Regions from separate parts of the Lactovum odontotermitis genome, predicted to be linked through region 2. Evidence: predicted binding sites of a transcription regulator. Region 2 holds the regulator's gene; the other holds the start of a gene.
The links. The regulator Rex, encoded in region 2, represses fermentation and respiration genes when NADH is low (regulators of the CRP and FNR family bind a similar motif). The targets are predictions, from matches to a motif close to TTGTGAANTANTTCACAA.
Positions count from the first base shown of each region.

Region 1: a site for Rex is predicted at 1,957-1,974, ahead of adhP (alcohol dehydrogenase AdhP). Genes of this name have one in related genera too.

Region 1 is NZ_BAAGGQ010000012.1:29,567-40,235, forward strand. It holds gene ACYQ2E_RS07640 (hypothetical protein) at 1-1,796, shown strand, start outside; gene adhP (alcohol dehydrogenase AdhP) at 1,998-3,023, shown strand; gene adhE (bifunctional acetaldehyde-CoA/alcohol dehydrogenase) at 3,349-6,045, shown strand; gene ACYQ2E_RS07655 (ABC transporter permease) at 6,203-7,723, shown strand; gene ACYQ2E_RS07660 (ABC transporter ATP-binding protein) at 7,736-8,404, shown strand; gene ACYQ2E_RS07665 (hypothetical protein) at 8,445-8,714, opposite strand; gene ACYQ2E_RS07670 (hypothetical protein) at 8,879-9,175, opposite strand; gene ACYQ2E_RS07675 (DNA-3-methyladenine glycosylase) at 9,812-10,372, opposite strand; gene ACYQ2E_RS07680 (hypothetical protein) at 10,379-10,669, opposite strand, start outside.
Region 2 is NZ_BAAGGQ010000017.1:4,680-15,348, reverse strand. It holds gene leuS (leucine--tRNA ligase) at 1-1,894, opposite strand, end outside; gene ACYQ2E_RS09060 (ribose-phosphate diphosphokinase) at 1,970-2,944, opposite strand; gene ftsY (signal recognition particle-docking protein FtsY) at 3,036-4,094, opposite strand; gene ACYQ2E_RS09050 (DUF805 domain-containing protein) at 4,163-4,921, opposite strand; gene ACYQ2E_RS09045 (Cof-type HAD-IIB family hydrolase) at 4,942-5,757, opposite strand; gene mnmG (tRNA uridine-5-carboxymethylaminomethyl(34) synthesis enzyme MnmG) at 5,843-7,738, opposite strand; gene ACYQ2E_RS09035 (redox-sensing transcriptional repressor Rex) at 7,984-8,658, shown strand; gene ACYQ2E_RS09030 (alpha/beta hydrolase) at 8,694-9,632, opposite strand; gene mnmA (tRNA 2-thiouridine(34) synthase MnmA) at 9,669-10,669, opposite strand, start outside.

The DNA.
Region 1 (10,669 bases), on a different contig from region 2:
ACGGCATTTACCGGGCGTTTGTGCTGAAGCGCAGTCAGCAGGGTTTCGGAGCCGATTTACTGAAAGGGATTTTCTTGGACGAGAATAATAAAGAAAATAAAAAAGTAACCTATCGTCGCAGTATGCGTCATGTTCAGAAAAATTTTCACACCATTGAGTCTAAAAAAGAAGAGGATGATTTCGAAGATTCCCATAATTATTCTCGGGATTATCGGAATGGTTATAATGATTACGACGATGATTACGATGAAAATTATCGTTTTGAGCGGCAGAATCCCAGCTACAAACGAATTAACCGCGGAATGGATGAGGATGATGCCGATGATGACTTAGATGAAAAAGAGGGAGTGTCTGTTGTTCGCTCATCTTTTTTCTCAAATAGTTTTTCTCATCTCAAACTGCTGATTCTATCCATAGTTTTTAGTTTGACTTTTTACAGTTTTCCGCTTTTTAATCGTGTTGCAACCGGTTCTGCTGCTGTGAATCTCTATTCCGGTTTTGCAATGAATCATGGAGTGACGCCGTATAATGAGCTTTTCAGTTCCTCAGGTCCTCTTTTCTTTCTGGTAAATCAAATCGGCGCTGCGATGGGCTCGACTCTGATTCTATGGTTATGTGAAATTATTGCGCTCTGGGTTTCTGGTATCATGGCTTTTGATATTATGCAGGAGATGCTGAACGATAAATCTCTGTCAACGGTCATTGCTGCGGTGTCAATTTTGACTATTGCGGGGATTTCAACGGGTGGGGACCAGGCGATTGTGTTTGCTCTTCCGTTTGCTTTTTATGGTGTACGTGTGCTGAATCGTTATTTCATGGACGATGAGGCGGCGAAAGATGAAACGTTTATCTTATTTGGTATTTCAGGTGCACTGGCTAGTCTTTTCTTCCCGCTTTTTCTGGTAATTTGGCTGCTAGGTGCTCTGGGGCTTTTCGGGAGAAATATTGTTCTGAGAAATTTCGCTCGCGGCTTTTATCAGTTCTTGGCAGGGCTCTTCGGTTTTCTGCTGGTTTTCTCATTGGCGGGTTATTATACTCTGACGACACAGATTTTCTTCCCGACGATTGAGCAGGCGGTAATTCTGCCTTTTACTCAGTTGAATTTTACGGTTTCGGGGGCTATAAATCTGGCGATTTCATTGGCGCTTGTTCTGCTTTTCGGGCTTTTGTCCAGCTGGTTTTACGGTTTCCATTATGTTACAAACGGAAATCATCGTGTTTGGACGACTGTTTTGCTGATTGTAGGCATGCTGAGTCTGTTTTTCGTTTCTTTCATGCACGGCTATTCCCCGGCTTTTGCTCTGGTGATTCTGCCTTTTGCTTTTATGTATGCGGGTCTGAATTTGGATAGGGAGTTTGATGGACGACGTACGTTTGGACAAACGTTCTCAGCTTATTTTCGGCTGACAGCTTTTCTTCCGATTCTTGGACTGATTTTCCTGTTTATGTTCCCGATTGCTGCCAATATGCTTAATACTGGCTACATTTCCTCTGAGAAGTTGGTTGCAGGTTATGTTCAGAAAAATAGTAAATCAAGTGATTCAGTAACGGTGCTGGCCGACAGTCTGGAAATCAATCGTCTGGCGAAGCGCTCATCTGATGTGACGCTGCCGCCGTCTTATTATCCGGATTCATATGCTCAGTCTTTAAGCATCAATCTTTCAACGGCTAAAAGTAAGTTTATTGTGGTGGATGATGATGTGAAACTGTCTGATTCTGTTAAGGCTGTTCTCAGTTCAAAGTATGCAGCTGTTAAGTTTGATGACAGCCACTTTAAGATTTATCAAGTCAAGTAAATTGGATTTCTAAAAAAAACAGTAAAGTTTAATTTAAAAAATTCGCCGAATATAAGAATATTCGGTTTTTTTGTAACTCGTGCATACTTTTTAGTCAGATATTCTAAAAAGTTCAAAAATCGATGAAAGCGGTTAAAAAATAATTGCAAAATCGTTAAATTCGTGATAAAATTAACTATCTTAAGAAAAGGAGGCTTTCAAATGAAAGCAGCAGTTGTACGTGAAACCCCAGATGGTTATGCAGACGTTGTCGAGAAGACACTTCGCCCAATCAAGGCAAATGAGGCCAAGCTGAAAATGGAGTATTGCGGTGTCTGTCATACAGACCTGCACGTAGCGGCCGGTGATTACGGCAATAAGGCAGGCACGGTGCTTGGACACGAGGGAATTGGTATCGTCACTGAAATCGGTGAAGATGTGACTTCGCTTAAAGTTGGCGACCGCGTTTCTGTCGCATGGTTCTTCGAAGGCTGCGGCCACTGTGAATACTGTGTGTCGGGCAATGAAACATTCTGCCGTGAAGTAAAGAATGCTGGCTACAGTGTGGACGGCGGTATGGCTGAAGAGGCCATTGTAGTCGCAGATTATGCTGTTAAAGTTCCGGACGGACTTGACCCGATTCAGGCTTCGTCTCTTACTTGTGCGGGTGTTACCACATACAAAGCGATTAAAGTTTCAAACATCAAACCAGGTCAGCCTATTGTTATTTTTGGTACTGGCGGGCTGGGTAACTTGGCCATTCAATTTGCCAAGAATGTCTTTAATGCTTATGTGATTGCGGTTGATATTAATCAGGAGAAGCTGGATTTGGCCAAAACAATCGGTGCGGATGTTGTTGTTAATTCGGCTGAGGTTGACCCTGTTGAAGCAATTAAGGCTGCAACACCTGGCGGTTTGGGGGCGAATGCTTCTATAGTGACGGCTGTCGCTCGTGTTGCCTTTGAACAGGCGGTTGCCTGCCTGCGTCCAATGGGTAAGATGGTGGCTGTTGCGCTGCCTAATACTGACATGTCATTGTCAATTCCTACGACTGTCTTTGACGGTGTAGAAGTTGCCGGCTCACTTGTCGGAACTCGTCTTGACCTTGAGGAAGCGTTTGAGTTCGGACGTCGCGGCTTGGTAAAACCAATTGTGGCAACGCGCAAGCTTGAGGAAGTGAATGACATTATCGACGAGATGAAGGCTGGAAAGATTGAAGGCCGTATGGTTATTGACTTCACGAAATAAATTCTAAAAATGGTTTCTCTTTAGGTTGGAAGCAAAGTTCAGTTGTTAATGGGCTTTGTTTTTTTTGTGGACACTTATTATCGCTTTGTCTATTTCACAAATAGAATGAAACGTTTTCACTCGTGCTTTCAGTGACTTTGCAGGATTTTTTGAAAAAGTGTGAAATTCCTTGAAAAAACATTCACAATCCTTGACAAATTTTCAAGAGAGTGTTATACTGTTCTTGTGAGAAAATTCACAATTAAGAATTAAATATCAATCTTCTAATCTTAGACAGAAATTTGATAAAAAATAATTGAATCCAAAAATGTTCAGGAGGAACAAAATGGCAACAAAAGCAGTTAAGAAGGAACTTACCGCTGAAGAAAAGGCCGCGCGGACACAGAAAGCTGAGAAATATACCAGCAGTTTGGTCGACAAAGCAGTCGTCGCAGTAAATGACTTCAAGTTTTACACTCAGGAAGAGGTTGATAAAATCGTTGCAGCTATGGCATTGGCCGCATCAGAGCACTCACTTGAGTTGGCGCATGCAGCTCATGACGAAACGGGCCGCGGTGTCGTAGAAGATAAGGATACGAAAAATCGTTTCGCCTCTGAATCAGTTTATAATGCTATCAAACATGATAAAACGGTTGGTGTTATCAGAGAAGACGCTGTTAAAGGCTCTGTAGAGATTGCAGACCCGCTGGGTGTTTTGGCAGGTATCGTGCCGACGACAAACCCTACTTCGACTACGATTTTCAAGTCACTTCTAGCTGCAAAGACACGTAATGCCATTGTTTTCGCTTTCCATCCTCAGGCACAGAAGAGCTCTGCTCAGGCTGCGAAGATTGTTTATGATGCGGCTGTTGAAGTGGGCGCGCCAAAGGACTTTATTCAATGGATTGAGACACCGAGCCTTGATAATACAAGTGCGCTGATTAAAAATCCGAAGATTGCAGCGATTATCGCAACAGGCGGTCCTTCTATGGTCAATGCAGCTCTTAGCTCAGGTAACCCTTCACTTGGTGTTGGTGCCGGTAATGGTGCGGTTTATATTGACCATACAGCTAATCTTGAGCGTGCGGCTGAAGACCTTCTGCTGTCAAAACGCTTTGATAATGGTATGATTTGTGCAACAGAAAATTCAGCTGTTGTTGCAACTGAAGTTTATGACGAGTTCATGAAGAAGCTCCAGGAACAGGGCGCTTATCTGGTACCAAAGAAAGACTACAAGAAAATTGAAGACTTCGTCTTTGTGAAACGTGAAGATGGCTATGGCGTTACAGGCCCTGTGGCTGGCCGTTCCGGCCGCTGGATTGCCGAGCAGGCGGGTGTTAAGGTTCCCGAGGGCAAAGATGTGCTGCTGTTTGAATGTGAGAAGAAAAACATTGGCGAGCCGCTCAGTTCTGAAAAACTTAGTCCGCTGTTGTCAGTTTATCGCGCTGAAGACCGTAACCAGGCGATTGACACAGTTCTGGACCTTTTGAACTACCAAGGTGCCGGCCATAATGCCGCGATTCAGATTGGTGCTCAGGATGACCCGTTTGTTAAGGTTTACGGCGAAGCGGTTAATGCTTCTCGTATCCTGGTCAACCAGCCGGATGCTATCGGCGGTGTTGGTGACTTCTATTCTGATGCATTGCGTCCTTCGTTGACGCTGGGAACTGGATCTTGGGGGAAAAATTCGCTCTCGCATAACTTGAGCACATATGATCTTTTGAATATTAAAACTGTGGCTAAGCGTCGTAATCGCCCGCAATGGGTTCGCTTACCAAAAGAAATCTACTACGAGAAGAACTCTATCAGCTATCTGCAGGAGCTTCCTCATGTTCACCGCGCCTTCCTGGTCGCTGACCCTGGCATGGTTCAATTCGGCTTCGTTGACAAGGTGCTGGAGCAGCTGCAAATGCGTCCTAAACCAATTCAGCTCAGCATTTACTCAAGTGTTAAGCCTGACCCAACACTTAGCCAGGCCATTGAAATTGCCCGTCAGATGAGCGAGTTCAAGCCTGATACAGTTATCATGGTCGGCGGCGGTTCAGCCCTTGATGCCGGTAAAATCGGCCGTCTGATTTATGAGTATTCTTCACGCGGTGAAGTTGATTTGAGCGACGACAAGGCACTTAAGTACCTCTTTGAAGAATTTGCTCAGAAGTTTATGGACATTCGTAAACGTATCATCAAATTCTATCATCCGCATCAGACTCAGATGGTGGCCATTCCTACGACTTCAGGTACGGGTTCAGAAGTGACACCATTTGCAGTTATCACAGATGATGAGACACACGTAAAATATCCGCTGGCTGACTACCAGCTGACACCGCAGGTAGCAATTGTGGACCCTGAGTTTGTTATGACAGTGCCTAAGCGGACCGTGTCATGGTCAGGTATTGATGCTCTGTCACATGCCATTGAGTCTTACGTGTCGGTTATGTCTTCCGATTACACGAAGCCGATTTCGCTGCAGGCCATCAAGCTGATTTTTGAAAACTTGACGACGTCTTACAACTATGACCCTAGCCATCCGACCAAAGAAGGCCAGAAAGCACGCGAGAATATGCACAATGCTGCAACAATGGCTGGTATGGCTTTCGCCAATGCTTTCCTGGGAATCAACCATTCACTGGCCCACAAAACAGGCGGTGAGTTCGGACTTCCTCACGGACTGGCCATTGCAATTGCAATGCCGCATGTCATCAAGTTCAATGCGGTAACAGGCAATGTGAAACGCACACCTTATCCGCGCTACGAAGTTTATCGTGCGCAGGAAGACTATGCTGACATTTCGCGCTTCATGGGCTTTGCCGGCAAGGAAGACTCTGACGAGAAAGCAGTTGAGAATTTAATCCTTGAGATTAAGAAATTGACTGACAGCATTGATATTGACATTACGCTCAGCGGCAACGGCGTTGAAAAGAAACATCTGATGCGCGAACTTGACAGACTGGCTGACCTGGTTTATGATGACCAGTGCACACCTGCCAATCCGCGTCAGCCTAGAATTGATGAAATCAAGCAGCTCTTGATTGACCAGCTCTAAGCTACAATTTCAAAATTAAATCGCAGAAAATTAAGCTTTCTGCGATTTTTTGCGTTTCTTAAACACAAGTTAAATTTATTGTCTATTTTAATAAATATAAGTCGAATTTAAGTTTGTGAAGTTATGATTTTTTTATAAAAAGAAAGGGTACTCTCTTATGGATTTTATCAGAAGGTCATGGCTTTTCACGAAAGCTAAAATTTCTCGGACGGTGCTGTTGATTATTGCCTTTACTGCAATTTTAGTTTTTGTTTTTTCAGGCTTAATTATTAACAGTGCGGCGAATAAATCAATTGACAATGCGAAGAAGGCGGCCGGCGCGACGGTTTCTTTGTCGGTGGATATGCAGAATGTTGTCAAGCAGGCGCAGTCAACGGCTTCGAGCTCAAGTTCGGACACGAGCACGGACTCAAGCTCTAGCTCGGATTCCGCGGACTCACAGGGCGGTCGTTTCAATATCACGATGCCGACGATTGATGAGTCAACAGCAGATGAAATTTCTGAGCTCTCAAATGTCTCCTCCTACAGCTACAGCTACACAGCTTCTGCAGATGCTTCATCTGGAATTACAAAAGTTTCTGAGTCAAGCACTGGCTCAAGTAATTCTGACAGTGGTTTCCCAGGAGGCGGCGGGCCTGGCGGCGGGCAAAATCAGGGGGACTTCACGATTAACGGAACGAACGAGCTGGCATCGAGCACGGCTTTTACCGGCAGTTACAAATTGTCCTCTGGGCGAGGGATTGAAAAATCAGACGAGGGAACGAATAATGTCGTGATAGAGTCGACCTTGGCTGAGCAGAACAATCTGGACATCGGCTCGACTTTTGTCCTGACGGACGACAACAGCCAGAGCTATACCATGACGGTTGTCGGCATTTACACGACCACCAGCAGTAGCACTGAGCAGTCGATTGCCTATATGAACACGATGTACACAGCTTTGTCCGCGGCTAACGCGATGAAGGGCACGACCGGCCAAATTTCGACAGCCAGCTACTCAATGTCCAATCCGGCGAAGTCTTCGACTTTTGTGAAGGCGGCCAATAAGCTGGTTGACAATGACAACTTCCAGGTTGCGGCAGATACCGCAGCATATGACAACGTGAAAAGCTCACTAAGTAACGTTGCAGGCTTCGCAAGGAATATCGTGATACTCGTGGCTATTGCCGGCGCAATCATTCTAGCATTGATTGTCATGCTGATGGTGCGTGAGCGCCGCTTCGAAATCGGTGTCCTGATGAGCCTTGGAGAAGCCAAAGCGAAAATTATCGGCCAGTTCTTTGCAGAGCTTTTCATGGTCATGATTGTTTCGGTTGTGATTGCAACTGCCGCAGGAAATGTGGTCGGCAACGTGGTCGGGCAGCAGCTCTTGAAGCAGGAAACTTCAAGTGCTCAGACTTCCAATGCAAACGGGATGCAACGTCCTGGCGGCAGCGACTCAGGAAATATGCCAAGTCCCCCAGCAGGCGGTGGTGGTTTCATGGGCGGCGCAGGACGTGCGTTAGGATTCGGACAGTCAAGTGCAGACGTCAAGGCGCTTGAAAAACTGGACATCAAGACATCACCGTCTAAAGTGGTTATGCTTGCAGGAATTGCGATTCTGATTACACTGGTGGCTGTGGGACTGGCCTCGATAGGCATCTTACGGCTGAACCCTAAACAGGTACTGACAAATTAAGGAGGAAACAAGATGGCTTTAAAAATTGAAAATTTAACTTATTATTATACCAATCCTGACGACTACCTTTTCAAAGACGTGAGCGAAGAATTTCTGCCGGGGACCATGTACGCGATTCTAGGCCAGTCAGGCTCCGGGAAAACAACCTTTCTCTCGCTGCTTGCAGGTCTGGACACGCCTAAGCAGGGCGCCATCCTGTTTGACGACAAGCAAGTAAAGAAAATAGGACTGACAGCTTATCGCAAGAAAACAGTTTCTACGGTCTTTCAGGCTTATAATTTACTGACTTACATGACCGCATTTCAAAATGTCAAAACAGCCGTCAAGATTTCCGGCGTAAAATTCCCGGACGAGAAGGTCGCAATCATTGATGCTCTAGCAAAAGTCGGACTCGGCGAAGACCTGATTTACAAGCCTGTCAGCAAGCTCTCCGGCGGCCAGCAGCAGCGCGTAGCCATTGCGCGCGCCCTGGTGCTCAACCACGAAGTAATCATTGCAGACGAGCCGACAGGAAATCTGGATGAGGAAACAACGGCCCAAATCGTTGCACTTTTCAAAAAGATTGCCCATGAAGATAACAGGATTGTGATTATTGTTACGCACGAGCGTGAGGTGGCGGAGGCTTCGGATGTGGTTTATGAGCTGAAGCACCGGAAGTTTGAGAAAGAAGAAGTAAGTTGACAGAAAAAAGCGGCTTGATTTGATTGAGCCGCTTTACTTTTTATTCTTCCTCATAAAGCTTGATATCTGCTTTAGGATATTTTACCTTCAATAAATCCTCCCAGGCCTTAGAAAACTTGGAAAGCAGGATTGTCGTGCCTGCGCCGTCGCCGTCTCCTAAAATGTCATAGATTTCATTCACCCGCACAAACTCTGCATCTTTGACCCGTTCTTTGGCTTTCTTAAAATAATTCCCAGAGTACATTGCGTGAATAATCAGACTTGCCTGCAGACCCAATCTTTCATTGTCCGTCACAAAATATTTTTTCATTTGAACACCTCGTTATTGTATTTGCAATTTCATTATACGCTTAAAAACATCCATGTCAAGATTAAGTGCGCACCCGCGCAAATGCCGTTGTGCTCCAGACAGTTGCAGCTGCACCAGAAAGCATGATAGTAATACCAATAACCAACCTTATTAACAAATTTCCGTCATAAGGGGGGAATAAATGGAACCGCAAAGCCCAGCAAAGCCACCAGCGGCATAAAAGTTCGACCAACGTAGTTTCGCCAGAAGAAAATGAAAACCGTGACAGAAAGTAAAATACCCAGCAAAAACGGCAGCATCAGCCAAAAATCCTGCATCTGCCTCTGATTTCCCAAAATCCGCATGACCCCCATCGGCAGCAATGAATACCAAAGCAGACCGAAGCGCAGGATAAACCGGGCTTGAGCAATAAATGTACAGTCAAGCTTTTTTATCGGGAAAGTTTTCAAATTAGCTTCCATAAAATTTAGCAGCAACTCCTGCGATTATCCCTCCAAGTAAAATAAAAATTCCTGATATTAATAAGCCCCAACCAAGCCACATGCTGCCCAGTCATAAAAAGTTATGGCATTTTTGAATCTATCTTGCGCTTCTCGGCAGTCATATGAGTGCGAATCATATAAATTCCTCCGCCGATAAGAGTCCCAACAAGTAGAACATCAAAAACAATAAGGAAAATTATGTCTATTATCTGTATTCTCCAGGTAATGGTTCATAATGCTTTTTGTATTCTTTTTCCTTGATGAATCTGTTTATACCAAATTTCCTATTCTCCGAAAAGAAGTTACTAAAATTAAGATTGCTGAAAAAGCAGTTCATTAGCAACTTTCTGAAATTCGTTTAACCTATAATACGGATTATATCACTGGATTATGGAAAAAGTCAGGATATTTAATTTTATTGAATGTTCGATAATTTTCAGGAATAAAAAGAACTTTTGATGAATTTGTCAACTAAAGTTCGAAAAAATCACTAAATATTGCAGATACTATTCATAAAGAATTTGTACGTGCTGTCTTTAATTTTATAATATACTAAAGGACATAAAACTGTTTTTTGTGTGAAAGCTAGTTTATAGTTTATAGTTTATAAATAAATCACAACCAGACCCTCTCCCGAATTTCCCGTTTCCGAATTCTTGAGACATTCGGATTTCCAGCGGCATAAAATCCGAGAGCCGCGGACTTCCATGGCTCAGGAACACTGTCAATCCCGATACGCGGACGGCTGGCGATTTCTACGGGACGCTTTCCGGGACGCAAGTCCAGTTCTCCCAGCGCTTGTCCGTCGAATCTCTTGTCAATGCCGGCGTAGCGCGTGAGTTTTCCAGGTCCATTGGCAATGATTTCTCCGGAAGGCAGCTCCAGTGCACGAATCAAAACGGCTTCAGCAAAGCCCTCCGGGCGGGTTACGAGGTTGAGCATGGGGTGGCCGTAACCAGAATAGATGTACCAGTGGCCCTCAGGCAGGTACATAGACTCGTTCTTCGGCGTGCAGCGGCCGTGAAACGAGTGGGAGGCAGCGTCGTCCGGGAAAAGGTAGGCTTCGGTTTCGACAATGGTTCCCAGAACTTTGCGATGGAGCAGCAAATCCATTCCTATGAGAGCTTTTGCGCATGCAACGGTATCGGTTTTCATTAATTTTTCAAAATTAATCATTTGCCTTTATTTTAACATTTTATAAATGTGATAGGTTGTGAAAATAAAGATGGTGACTGATAATAAAATATCTCCTACTGAAAGGGAGGTGAATTTCCAGGCAGGCATGACGAGATAGCCGATAGCTATGAGAAACACGTGCTCACGTTTTGGAAGTCCTTTTTGGAGGGGAGAACTGAAGATACCGATTTTAACGATTGATTTCTGATTGAAGTATTTCCAGAGAATTGTTGTCAGTAATAGCTCAATCACTATAAGAATCAGCCAGTTTCTTGCACCGAGATTGCTCATCTTCCA
Region 2 (10,669 bases):
GCGCATCGGCACCGTAGTGCTCGACGACATCATCCGGATTGACCACATTTTTCAGTGATTTTGACATTTTAGCAGGCGCCTGCTCGAGCGGCTCACCTGTTTCAATGCTGTAGAAGCCGCCGTCGCGCTTCTCGACTTTATCAGTGGCCACGAGTGCCCCGCGGGCATCCCGGTAGCTCGTTCCCAGAATCATGCCCTGGTTAAAGAGCTTCTGGAAAGGTTCTTTCGTCGGTACAATACCTAGGTCATAGAGGAATTTGTGCCAGAAACGGGCGTAAAGCAGGTGCAGCACGGCATGTTCTGCACCGCCGACGTAGATGTCAACGGGCAGCCAGGCTTTCAGCAGCTCAGAATCAGCTAGCGCCTTGTCATTATGCGGGTCTATGTAGCGCAGATAGTACCAGCTTGAGCCGGCCCACTGCGGCATGGTATTGGTCTCACGGCGGCCTTTGACGCCGTCAGCTCGTGTCACTGTCAGCCAGTCTGTCAGATTGGCCAGCGGAGATTCGCCGGTGCCTGAAGGCTTGATGTCGTCCATCTCAGGCAGAACCAGCGGTAAATCCGCCTCCGGAACAGCGCTTGTGCTGCCGTCTTCCCAGTGAATAATCGGAATCGGCTCGCCCCAGTAGCGCTGGCGGCTGAAGAGCCAGTCACGCAGCTTGTAGGTAATCTTTTTCTGTCCGACTTGTTTTTCTTCCAGCCAGGACAGGACTTTCGCAATGGCATTGGCCTTGTCCAATCCGTTGAGGAAGCCGGAGTTAATATGGACGCCGTCGCCTGTGTAGGCTTCTTCTGCCACGTTTCCGCCTTCAAGTACGGGTACAATGTCAATGCCGAATTTTTCAGCAAATTCCCAGTCACGCGTGTCATGGGCCGGTACGGCCATGATTGCCCCGTGACCGTAGCTGGCCAGGACATAATCTGCAATCCAGACTGGTACTTCTTCGCCGTTGACTGGATTGACTGCGTAGGCACCTGTCCAGACGCCTGTTTTCTCTTTGGCTAAATCTGTGCGCGCCATGTCTGATTTCAATGAGGCTGTGTGCTTGTATTCTGACACTGCCGCTGCTTGTTCTGCTGTTGTAATCGCATCGACCAGCGGATGCTCCGGCGCTAGAACACAGTAAGTTGCGCCGAACAGCGTATCAGGGCGTGTGGTAAAGACGGTGAATTCTTTATCAGAATTAGCCACTTTGAAAGTGACATCTGCCCCGACTGATTTGCCAATCCAGTTGCGCTGTTGTTCCTTGATAGACTCAGGCCAGTCAAGGTCGTCCAAGTCGTTTAGCAGGCGCTCGGCATAGGCTGTGATTTTCAAAATCCACTGGCGCATGGGTTTGCGAACGACGGGATAGCCGCCGCGCTCGGAGGTCCCGTCCGGCAGGACTTCTTCATTGGCAATGGTGGTTCCGAGCTCTTCGACCCAGTTGACGGGCACTTCGGACTCGTAGGCGAGCCCCTTTTCGTAGAGCTTGGTGAAAATCCACTGTGTCCACTTGTAATAGCTCGGGTCGGTCGTGTTGACTTCGCGGTCCCAGTCGTAGCTGAAGCCGAGTGAATTAATCTGGCGCTTGAAATTGGCGACGTTTTCAGCGGTAAAATCGGCCGGCCTGTGACCGGTGCTCATGGCATACTGCTCGGCAGGCAGACCAAAAGCGTCCCAGCCCATCGGGTGGAGAACGTTGTAGCCGCTGGCGCGCTTGTAGCGGCTCAGGATGTCAGTGGCTGTGTAGCCTTCCGGGTGTCCGACATGGAGCCCCGCGCCTGACGGGTAGGGGAACATGTCCAGCGCGTAGTAGTTCGGCTTGTCAGGCTCATTGGTGGTGCGGAAAGTCTGGTTTTCTGCCCAGAACTTCTGCCATTTTTTCTCAATTTGATTGTGGTTAAATTCCATTTTTGACTGTCTTTCGTAAAAAAGCGACAAAAGTCGCTTGCTTTATTTATGTTAGGAAAATGCCTGTTAATCGTATCAGTGCTTCGCAAATTCAGGGATATAAGATTCAAAGAGCGGGGATAATGGACGATTTTCGTCTGTCCGGATAATCGCTTCTGCCAATAGGTTGGCAATCGAAATTTGAGTAATTTTCGGCGAGAATCGGTCAGCCGGCTGCTGAATCGTATCAAGTATCACTAATTCTTTAATCGCTGAATCATTGATTCGCTGAATGGCAGGTCCTGAGAGAACCGCATGCGTACAAGAGGCGTAAACTTCTGTGGCGCCTAATTCGCGCAGGGCATTGGCCGCCAGGCAGATTGTACCAGCTGTATCAATCAGGTCGTCAATGAGCACGCATTTCTTGCCTTTGACGTCGCCGATAATATTCATGATTTCAGCTACATTAGCGCGCGGACGTCGTTTGTCAATGATGGCAATCTTTGTGCCTAAGAAATTCGCCAGCTTGCGGGCACGCATCACACCGCCGTGGTCTGGTGAAACAACGACGACTTCCTCGCCGAACAAGCCTTGACGCTCAAAGTAATCGGCAATCAGCGGTGCACCCATCAAGTGGTCAACCGGCATGTCAAAGAATCCCTGAATCTGCGCGGCATGCAGGTCAACAGTCAAAATATGGTCAACCCCAGCCACTGAAATCATATTGGCCACAAGTTTTGAAGTAATCGGCTCACGTGCTCTGGCCTTGCGGTCCTGGCGGGCATAGCCGTAATAAGGCAACACCAGATTGATTGTCCGGGCCGAGGCGCGGCGCAAAGCGTCAACCATAATCAGCAGCTCCATGAGGTGGTCATTGACCGGGTTGCTCGTTGATTGAATCAAGTAAATGTTCTTACCGCGGACTGATTCTTCAATGTTAATCTGAATTTCACCGTCTGCATAGGTTCTGGTCGTGACTTTTCCAAGATGCAGACCGACTTCTTTGGCCACATGCTCGGCTAATTCCCGGTTGGAACTCAATGAAAACAGCATTAGATTTGAATAGGACATTTTGCCTCAACTTTCCTTAAATAAATTTACCATGATTTCCGTGTTTTTTCAAGTCAGACTTTTCAGAAAAAACTTTACAGCAAATGATGGATTAAATCAGGCCTTTGAAAAGCCCGCGGACAAAGAATTCTTCGTCAAATTCGGCCAGGTCGTCAATTTTTTCGCCTAAACCGACCAGTTTAATCGGAATTTTCAGCGTCTGAATGATTGACAGGACAATTCCGCCCTTTGCAGAGCCGTCTAGTTTGGTTAAAATAATGCCGGTGACGGGAGTGACTTTAGAAAATTCTTTCGCTTGAGAAACGGCATTTTGACCCGTTGAGGCATCCAGCACCAACAATGTCTCATGCGGCGCTGATGGAAGCTCCCGTTGGATAATCCTGCGGATTTTGGCCAGCTCGGCCATCAGATTGTCCTTGTTCTGCAGGCGCCCTGCTGTGTCAATCATCAAGATGTCAAAGTTCTCGTTTTTCGTGCGCTGCATGGCATCAAAGACAACGGAGGCCGGGTCACCGCCCTCGCGACCAGTGACGACCGGCAGTTCTGAGCGTTTGGCCCATTCGACGAGCTGGTCGGTTGCTCCGGCGCGGAAAGTGTCGCCGGCTGCCAGCAGAACTTTCTTGCCTTCTCGTTTGAAGCGGGCTGCCAGTTTGCCGATTGACGTCGTCTTGCCGGCGCCGTTTACACCGACGAAAATCATGACGGTCGGGCCGGTTGCCTGAATATTCAGTGCTTTTGACAAGTTTTCTTCGTCCAGATTGTCGACCAGTTTCTCGATGATAAGCTGGCGGAGCTGCTCCTGACTCTTGGCATTCTGCAGTTTGGCTTCCTGGCGAAGTTCTTCTGATATTTTCAGCGCTAAATCAGCACCGACGTCTGACAGAATCAAGGTTTCTTCTAAATCTTCAAAAAATTCTTCGTCAACGGAGCGGAAATTTGCCAGGAAGCTGTTGAAGCGCTCACCAAAGGACTTGTTGGTTTTCTCCAGTGTTTTTTCATATTTTTGTTCAACGTTTTCAGCGGGAGCACCCGTTGTGTCCAGTGCTGATGGCGTGTCTGGCGCCGTTTCCGTTTGGCCGGGCGTCTCGGTTACGGGCGACGCAGCCTCATCTTCGGCCTTTTTCCCGAATAATCTATCAAAAAGTCCCATTTTTACCTCAAAACATTCTTTGTCTTAATTATAGCAAAACCTGCCAAAATTGGCAGGTACCAGGGATTTTATTTTTTGAAAAGTTTTGCGAACCAATCCGTAATCGGTTCTGTGCGATTCTTGTAATAATCGGTTTCGCGAACTTCCAGGACGATGAAATAGACCGCCAAGGCAAGCATGGCAATGCCAAAGAGGAAACCAAATACCGGAATGAAACTGAAAATGTATAAGGCCGCATAAAAGACAATTAGTGCCACAATGTTCATCGTGCCAAGGCCGGTGTCGCGCAGACGGCGGAAGAAAATTGCCAGGCTCGGAATTAAAACCGCCAAGCCGAAGAGTATTATTGGAATAAGGGTTAGCAGGCTTCCGACAATCACACCCGAAATTGAGCTGTCATCTAAGTAACCATAGTGTCCGCCCAATCCTCCCACCATGGCGAAAAGACTGGCGAAAATTATAATTAGTCCGGGGACGAAGATAATGATGGAAATAACGCTGTTAATTAGATAGGTCCACCAGAACTCAGAGCGGCGTGAACGGCCGGTGAAGTTGACGTAGTTTTTCCAGAAGAGTTTGTAGGACTCAAAGATGCCGACATGATGGTCGCTGGTTGGCACTGCGGTGTTTTGACGCGGCAGGAAAGGCTGCGGTGCCGTCGGATTCGGCTGAGCGGCAGCCGATTGTTCTGTCACAGCCGGTGCGGGTGCAGACGGTGCCATGTCTTCAATCTCGCCCTTTTCAATTGCAGCTTGGAATTCTTCCAGGCTTGGCTCGCGATTATTCATGAGTTTGAAATATTCGCGCCATTGTTGTTTTGTTGCCATAAAATTCTCCTTTGGCCTTTTTATAAGACGTGTGCCTTGAGCGCTTCAGCGATGGTGTTTTCGTCGTTTGTAAATGCGGAGATTTCGTCTGCAGCTGCGAGTGCGGCCGCTTTCGAGTTCGCCGGCGCTATGCCGAGTCCTGCCCAGAGCAGCATTGGCACGTCGTTGTCCTCGTCACCCATTGCAAGTACGTCGGAAGCCGGGATGTCAAGGTAGTCACAGAGCTTTTCGAGTCCTGTGGCTTTGCTGATACCTTTGGGCATAAATTCAAGCAGGACATCTCGTGTTCTGAAAATTTCAAAATTCCGGCTGATGGCTTCATCCTCTTCATTAATTGAGGCCTGCAGGGCATCTAATTCTTCGTTTTCAGCTGAAATAATAATTTTGTTGAATTCAGCTTCCAGCGGGAGTTGCTCTAAGCTGATTTTCCGAAAATCTAAAGTGTTGTTGACATAACTCAGCAGTGATTCCCGGCCGAACTCAATGGTGTAGCAGATGTCGTTGCTGATGATGTCGCAGGGAAAATCTGCCGCTTCGGCCATTTCTATAATCTGCAGGACTTCTTCCCGCGTTAAAAGCGTCTTCGACAAAACAGAGCCGTCATTTCTCTGAACCAGACCGCCGTTGTATGTGATGCTGTATTCGCCTGCACCATAAAGGTCCAGCGTTGACAAGTACTCCAAAGTAGAAACCATCGGGCGTCCGGTGTTGATGACAACCTTAACACCTTTGGCTTTGGCGGCCATCAGAGCATCCAGATTTCTGTTGGAAATCCGTTTTTGGCTGTCCAGCAGAGTACCGTCTAAATCAAGGGATAATAAACGTATGTTTGACATGTGTAAATTATACCATATAAAACGCGGGACAGGCTTTCCAGTGAATTTCAGAAAATTCTATGAAAGTCCTGCAGAATCTGTGAAATCAGGCCTTTTTGCTGTTCACCTTTTTCCGGCTTTCCAGGTATATCATCAGAATACTGATGTCGGCCGGGTTGACGCCGGGAATTCGGCTGGCTTGTCCCAGTGTTTCAGGATTGATTTTTTTGAGCATTTCACGCGCTTCTGTCGCAATACTGTCAAGTGCGTCCCAGTCAATGTCCTCAGGGATTCGTTTTTCTTCCAGGCGGTGCATTTTTTCTACTTGGGACATGGCTTTGGCGATGTAGCCTTCGTAGATGGCCTCGGTCTCAATCAGCTCAATGACACTCTGCTCCAATGGCGTTTCTGCGGCGCCGATAAAATCGCAGACAATCGCATAATTGACTTCGGGTCTTTTGAGAAAGTCACGGCCGCTGACGGCGTCCTGCAAGGCTGGAAAACCGTAGGCGGCGAGTTTTGCATTCGTCTCGGGTACGGGTTTCAGCTTCATTTGCTTCAGGCGTGTCATTTCTGCTTCAAATTGTTGTTTATGCTCAGTAAAGACATTCCAGCGGGCATTGTCCACCAAACCGATTTTCCGGCCGATGGGGGTGAGACGCATGTCGGCGTTGTCGTGTCGCAGAATCAGACGGTACTCGGCGCGTGAGGTCAGTAGGCGATAGGGCTCTACAACGCCTTTTGTCACCAGGTCGTCAATCATGACGCCGATGTAGGCTTCTGAGCGCCGCAAAATCAGTTCTGGCTTACCCTGAACTTTCAGCGCGGCATTGATGCCTGCCAACAGGCCTTGCCCGGCAGCTTCTTCGTAACCTGAGGTGCCGTTTGTCTGTCCAGCAGTGAAGAGCCCGGAAATCCGCTTAGTTTCTAGCGTCGGGCGCAGCTGATGGGGCAGAATCATGTCATACTCAATCGCATAGCCCGGCCGCATCATTTCTGCCCGCTCAAGTCCCTCAATCGAATGCAGCAAGTCAAACTGCACGTCCTCGGGCAGGCTAGTCGAGAGGCCTTGTATGTAGACCTCCTCGGTATGACGTCCTTCCGGCTCCAGAAACAATTGATGGCGCTCTTTATCTGCAAAGCGCACGATTTTTGTCTCAATTGACGGGCAATAACGCGGGCCGACTGAGCTAATCATGCCATTATATAAGGGTGCCCGATTGAGATTGTCCCGGATAATCTGATGACTGTTCGCATTGGTATAGGTCAGCCAGCATGGAATCTGGTCTGTCAGGTAGTCCTCGTCTTTGGTCAGGAAGCTGAAAGCGTGCGGTGTCTCGTCTCCTGGCTGTATCTCGGTTTTGTCGTAGTCAATCGTTGAGGCCAGCACACGCGGAGGAGTCCCTGTTTTAAAGCGCTCAATCTCAAAGCCAAGTGCACGCAGGTTATCCGCCAGCTCAACAGAGGCAATCGTGTTATTCGGACCCGAACTGTATTTCAAATCACCGATGATAATCTCGCCGCGCAGTGAGGTGCCGGTAGTCAAAACAACAGTTTTCGCGGAATATTGGAGACCCGTGTCTGTCAGAACACCAGTCACAGCGCCGTTTTCTACGATGAGCTCCTTGACCATGCCTTGGCGCAGACGCAGATTCTCCTGCTGCTCGAGCGTGTGTTTCATGGTCTGGCTGTAGAGGTCCTTATCCGCCTGCGCGCGCAAAGCCCGGACAGCAGGTCCCTTACCCGTGTTCAGCATTTTCATTTGAATGTAAGTCTTGTCGATGTTGCGTCCCATCTCGCCGCCCAGCGCATCGATTTCGCGCACAACCACACCTTTAGCCGCTCCGCCAATGGACGGATTGCAAGGCATGAAAGCCACCATATTGAGACTTATCGTGAGCATCAGGGTTTTGCAGCCCATCCGGGCTGCGGCCAGTGCTGCTTCGCAGCCTGCGTGTCCGGCGCCGACAACGATAACGTCAAATTCTTCGTAAAAATTCATTCTCTTTAGTATCTCTCCAAAATAAAAAATCAAAACTGCATGAAAAAATCCGCTATTTCAGAAGATTTTTCCCGAGCTTTGACTTTCGGTTGATTTATTTTACCGCAAAATCAGATTTTGCGCAAGTTGAACGTTTTACTGTCATTCTCATCTCCAGTTGACAATTTCACAAAAATTAGTTAAAATAGTCACAAAGATTGTTAGCACTTCCATAGATAATTATGGCGGTTAGATTGGAGCCAAAAATGACCGAAGAGACTGAGATGGACAACAAACACGCAAATCACGCAGATTTGCCGAAAGCTACGATTAAGCGTTTACCGCAATATTATCGCCTTTTTAAAGGTCTGGTTGCCGAGGGAATTACACGCACGAATTCACGGCAGATTTCTGAAAAAATTGGTGTGGATTCCGCCACTGTAAGACGTGATTTCTCACTTTTCGGCGAATTAGGACGCCGCGGCTATGGCTATGATAGTCTTGCTTTACGAGATTTTTTCGCCAATCTTCTCGGCAATGACACGGCCACAGACATTGCACTGGTCGGCATAGGTAATCTGGGGCGTGCCCTGCTGAATTATCCTTTCCAGCGCCGCAACAAGCTGCATATTGTTCAAGCTTATGATGTTCCCGGCAATCCGCTGGTCGGAACTGAATCTAAATCCGGCATTCCGATTTACGATATTGCTGACTTGAAGGAAAATATTGAACATGCAGGAATTGAAACAGCTATTTTATCTGTTGATACGGAGCATTCTCAAGAGGTCGCAGATAAACTGGTGGATGCCGGTATACACGGCATTCTCAACTTTACGCCGGTTTTCCTCAAAGTACCTGATGACGTTTTCGTCCAGTCCATTGACCTGACAAAGGAGCTCCAGACGCTTATCTTCTTTATGAAGCATTCTTCTCAGCTTTAAACGATTTAAAAAGCCCTTTGCTTGGGGCTTTTTTGTTAATAATTATCGTACTTTTCCAGAAATTCCGAAACTGTTTTCCGGTAGAGTTCTGGCTCAGTCTCAAAAGACTTGGCGTGTGCGGCACCTTTTACAATCAGCAGCTGCTTCTCTTTATCTTTGTCGGCCGCGTAGTTCTGGTAGACCATCTTTGTCGGCACGTAAGTGTCCTTGCTGCCGTGAATGAAAAGCATCGGCCGGGAGTTTTGCGCGAGTGCTTTAACTGAGCTGGCCTCGCCGTATGTCCAGCCGTCGCGAATTTTTGACATGGCTGAAACTTCATAGATGAGCGGGAATTTGGGCAGATTGTACATTTGCTTCGCCTGATAGGCTGTCTCGTCCCAAACGCTGGTGTAGCCGCAGTCTTCGATGATTTGATGCACATTGACCGGCAATGTCGGCTCGCCTGAGGCCATCATGACTGTGGCGGCGCCCATTGAGACGCCGAAAAGCGTCAGGTCCGCTTTAGAATCGGCTTTGATGAGTGTGTTTGCCCAGGCAATAATGTCAAACTTGTCATGGTAGCCGTAACTGATGATTTGTCCGCCTGATTCGCCGGCCGCCCGGTTGTCGGGCATGAGCACATTGTAGCCGAGCTGGTGATAGAGGACGGCGTATTGGCGCATCGCCTCTTTACTTGAATGGTAGCCGTGAACCACTATCACGGTCTTATTCGTTTTGCTGGCTGCAGGCACATACCAGGCGACGAGCTTGATTCCGTCATTTGTGATTTTCTTTGTCGTCTTTTTATATGCGGCAAATTCGGCCAGTAAACTGTAATTTTTGCTGGTCTTTTTTAGCTCGGTAACTTTTCCATTGTAGCGAGCTTGCGAGACGTGAAAGAAATAAAAAGTCGCACCAATATCTGCCGCCAAAATGAGGGCAATCAGTGCAACTATTATTACTCTTAATCTTTTCCAAACTTTTTTCTTATTCATGCTGATAATTTTATCATCATGAACTTAAATGTCAAGTCACTGATACTGCATGACCATTTGATTCTTATAAGCGCGGTCAATCATGGCTCCACCCAGGCACTCTTCTCCGTCATAGAAAACGACGGCCTGACCAGGTGTAATGGCACGTACTGGCTCATCAAAGGTCACGATGACTTTGTCGCCTTCAAACTTGGCTGTCACAGGAACATCCTGCTGGCGATAGCGGAACTTGGCTGTGCAATGCAGTTTAAAATTTTCCGGCATTTCGCGGGTGAAGCTCACGCCTGAGGCTTCAAGACTGGTGGTGTATAGCGCATCGTTGTGATAGCCTTGTCCGACATAGAGAATGTTTTCTTTCTGGTCTTTTCCAACGACAAACCAGGGCTCACTCTCAAGCTCGCCCGATTGTCCCCCGATGCCTAAACCGCCGCGCTGACCGATGGTATAGTACATGAGGCCGGCATGCGTGCCCATCTCTTTGCCGTCAAGCGTCATCATTCTTCCAGGCATGGCCGGCAGATACTCGCTCAAAAAGTTTTTAAAATTCCGCTCGCCGATGAAGCAGACGCCTGTTGAGTCTTTCTTGGACGCGGTTGCAAGTCCTGCTTCTGCTGCTATCCGGCGGACTTCAGGCTTTTCCAGGCCGCCTAGCGGGAACATGACATGCGAGAGCTGCTCTTGAGACAGCTGGCTCAGAAAATAGGTCTGGTCTTTGTTGCTGTCAACGCCGCGCAGCATGTGCACCCTGCCCTTATCATCACGTGTGACGCGCGCATAATGTCCGGTTGCGATGTAATCCGCGCCTAGGCCCATTGCGTACTCAAGAAAGGCTTTGAACTTGATTTCCTTGTTGCACATGACGTCTGGGTTCGGCGTGCGGTCGGCCCGATACTCGGCTAGGAAATACTCGAAGACGCGGTCCCAGTACTCTTTTTCGAAATTGACTGAATAGTAGGGAATGCCGATTTGGTCTGCGACCGCCGCAACATCTTTGTAATCTTCCGTTGCAGTACAGACGCCGTTTTCATCGGTGTCGT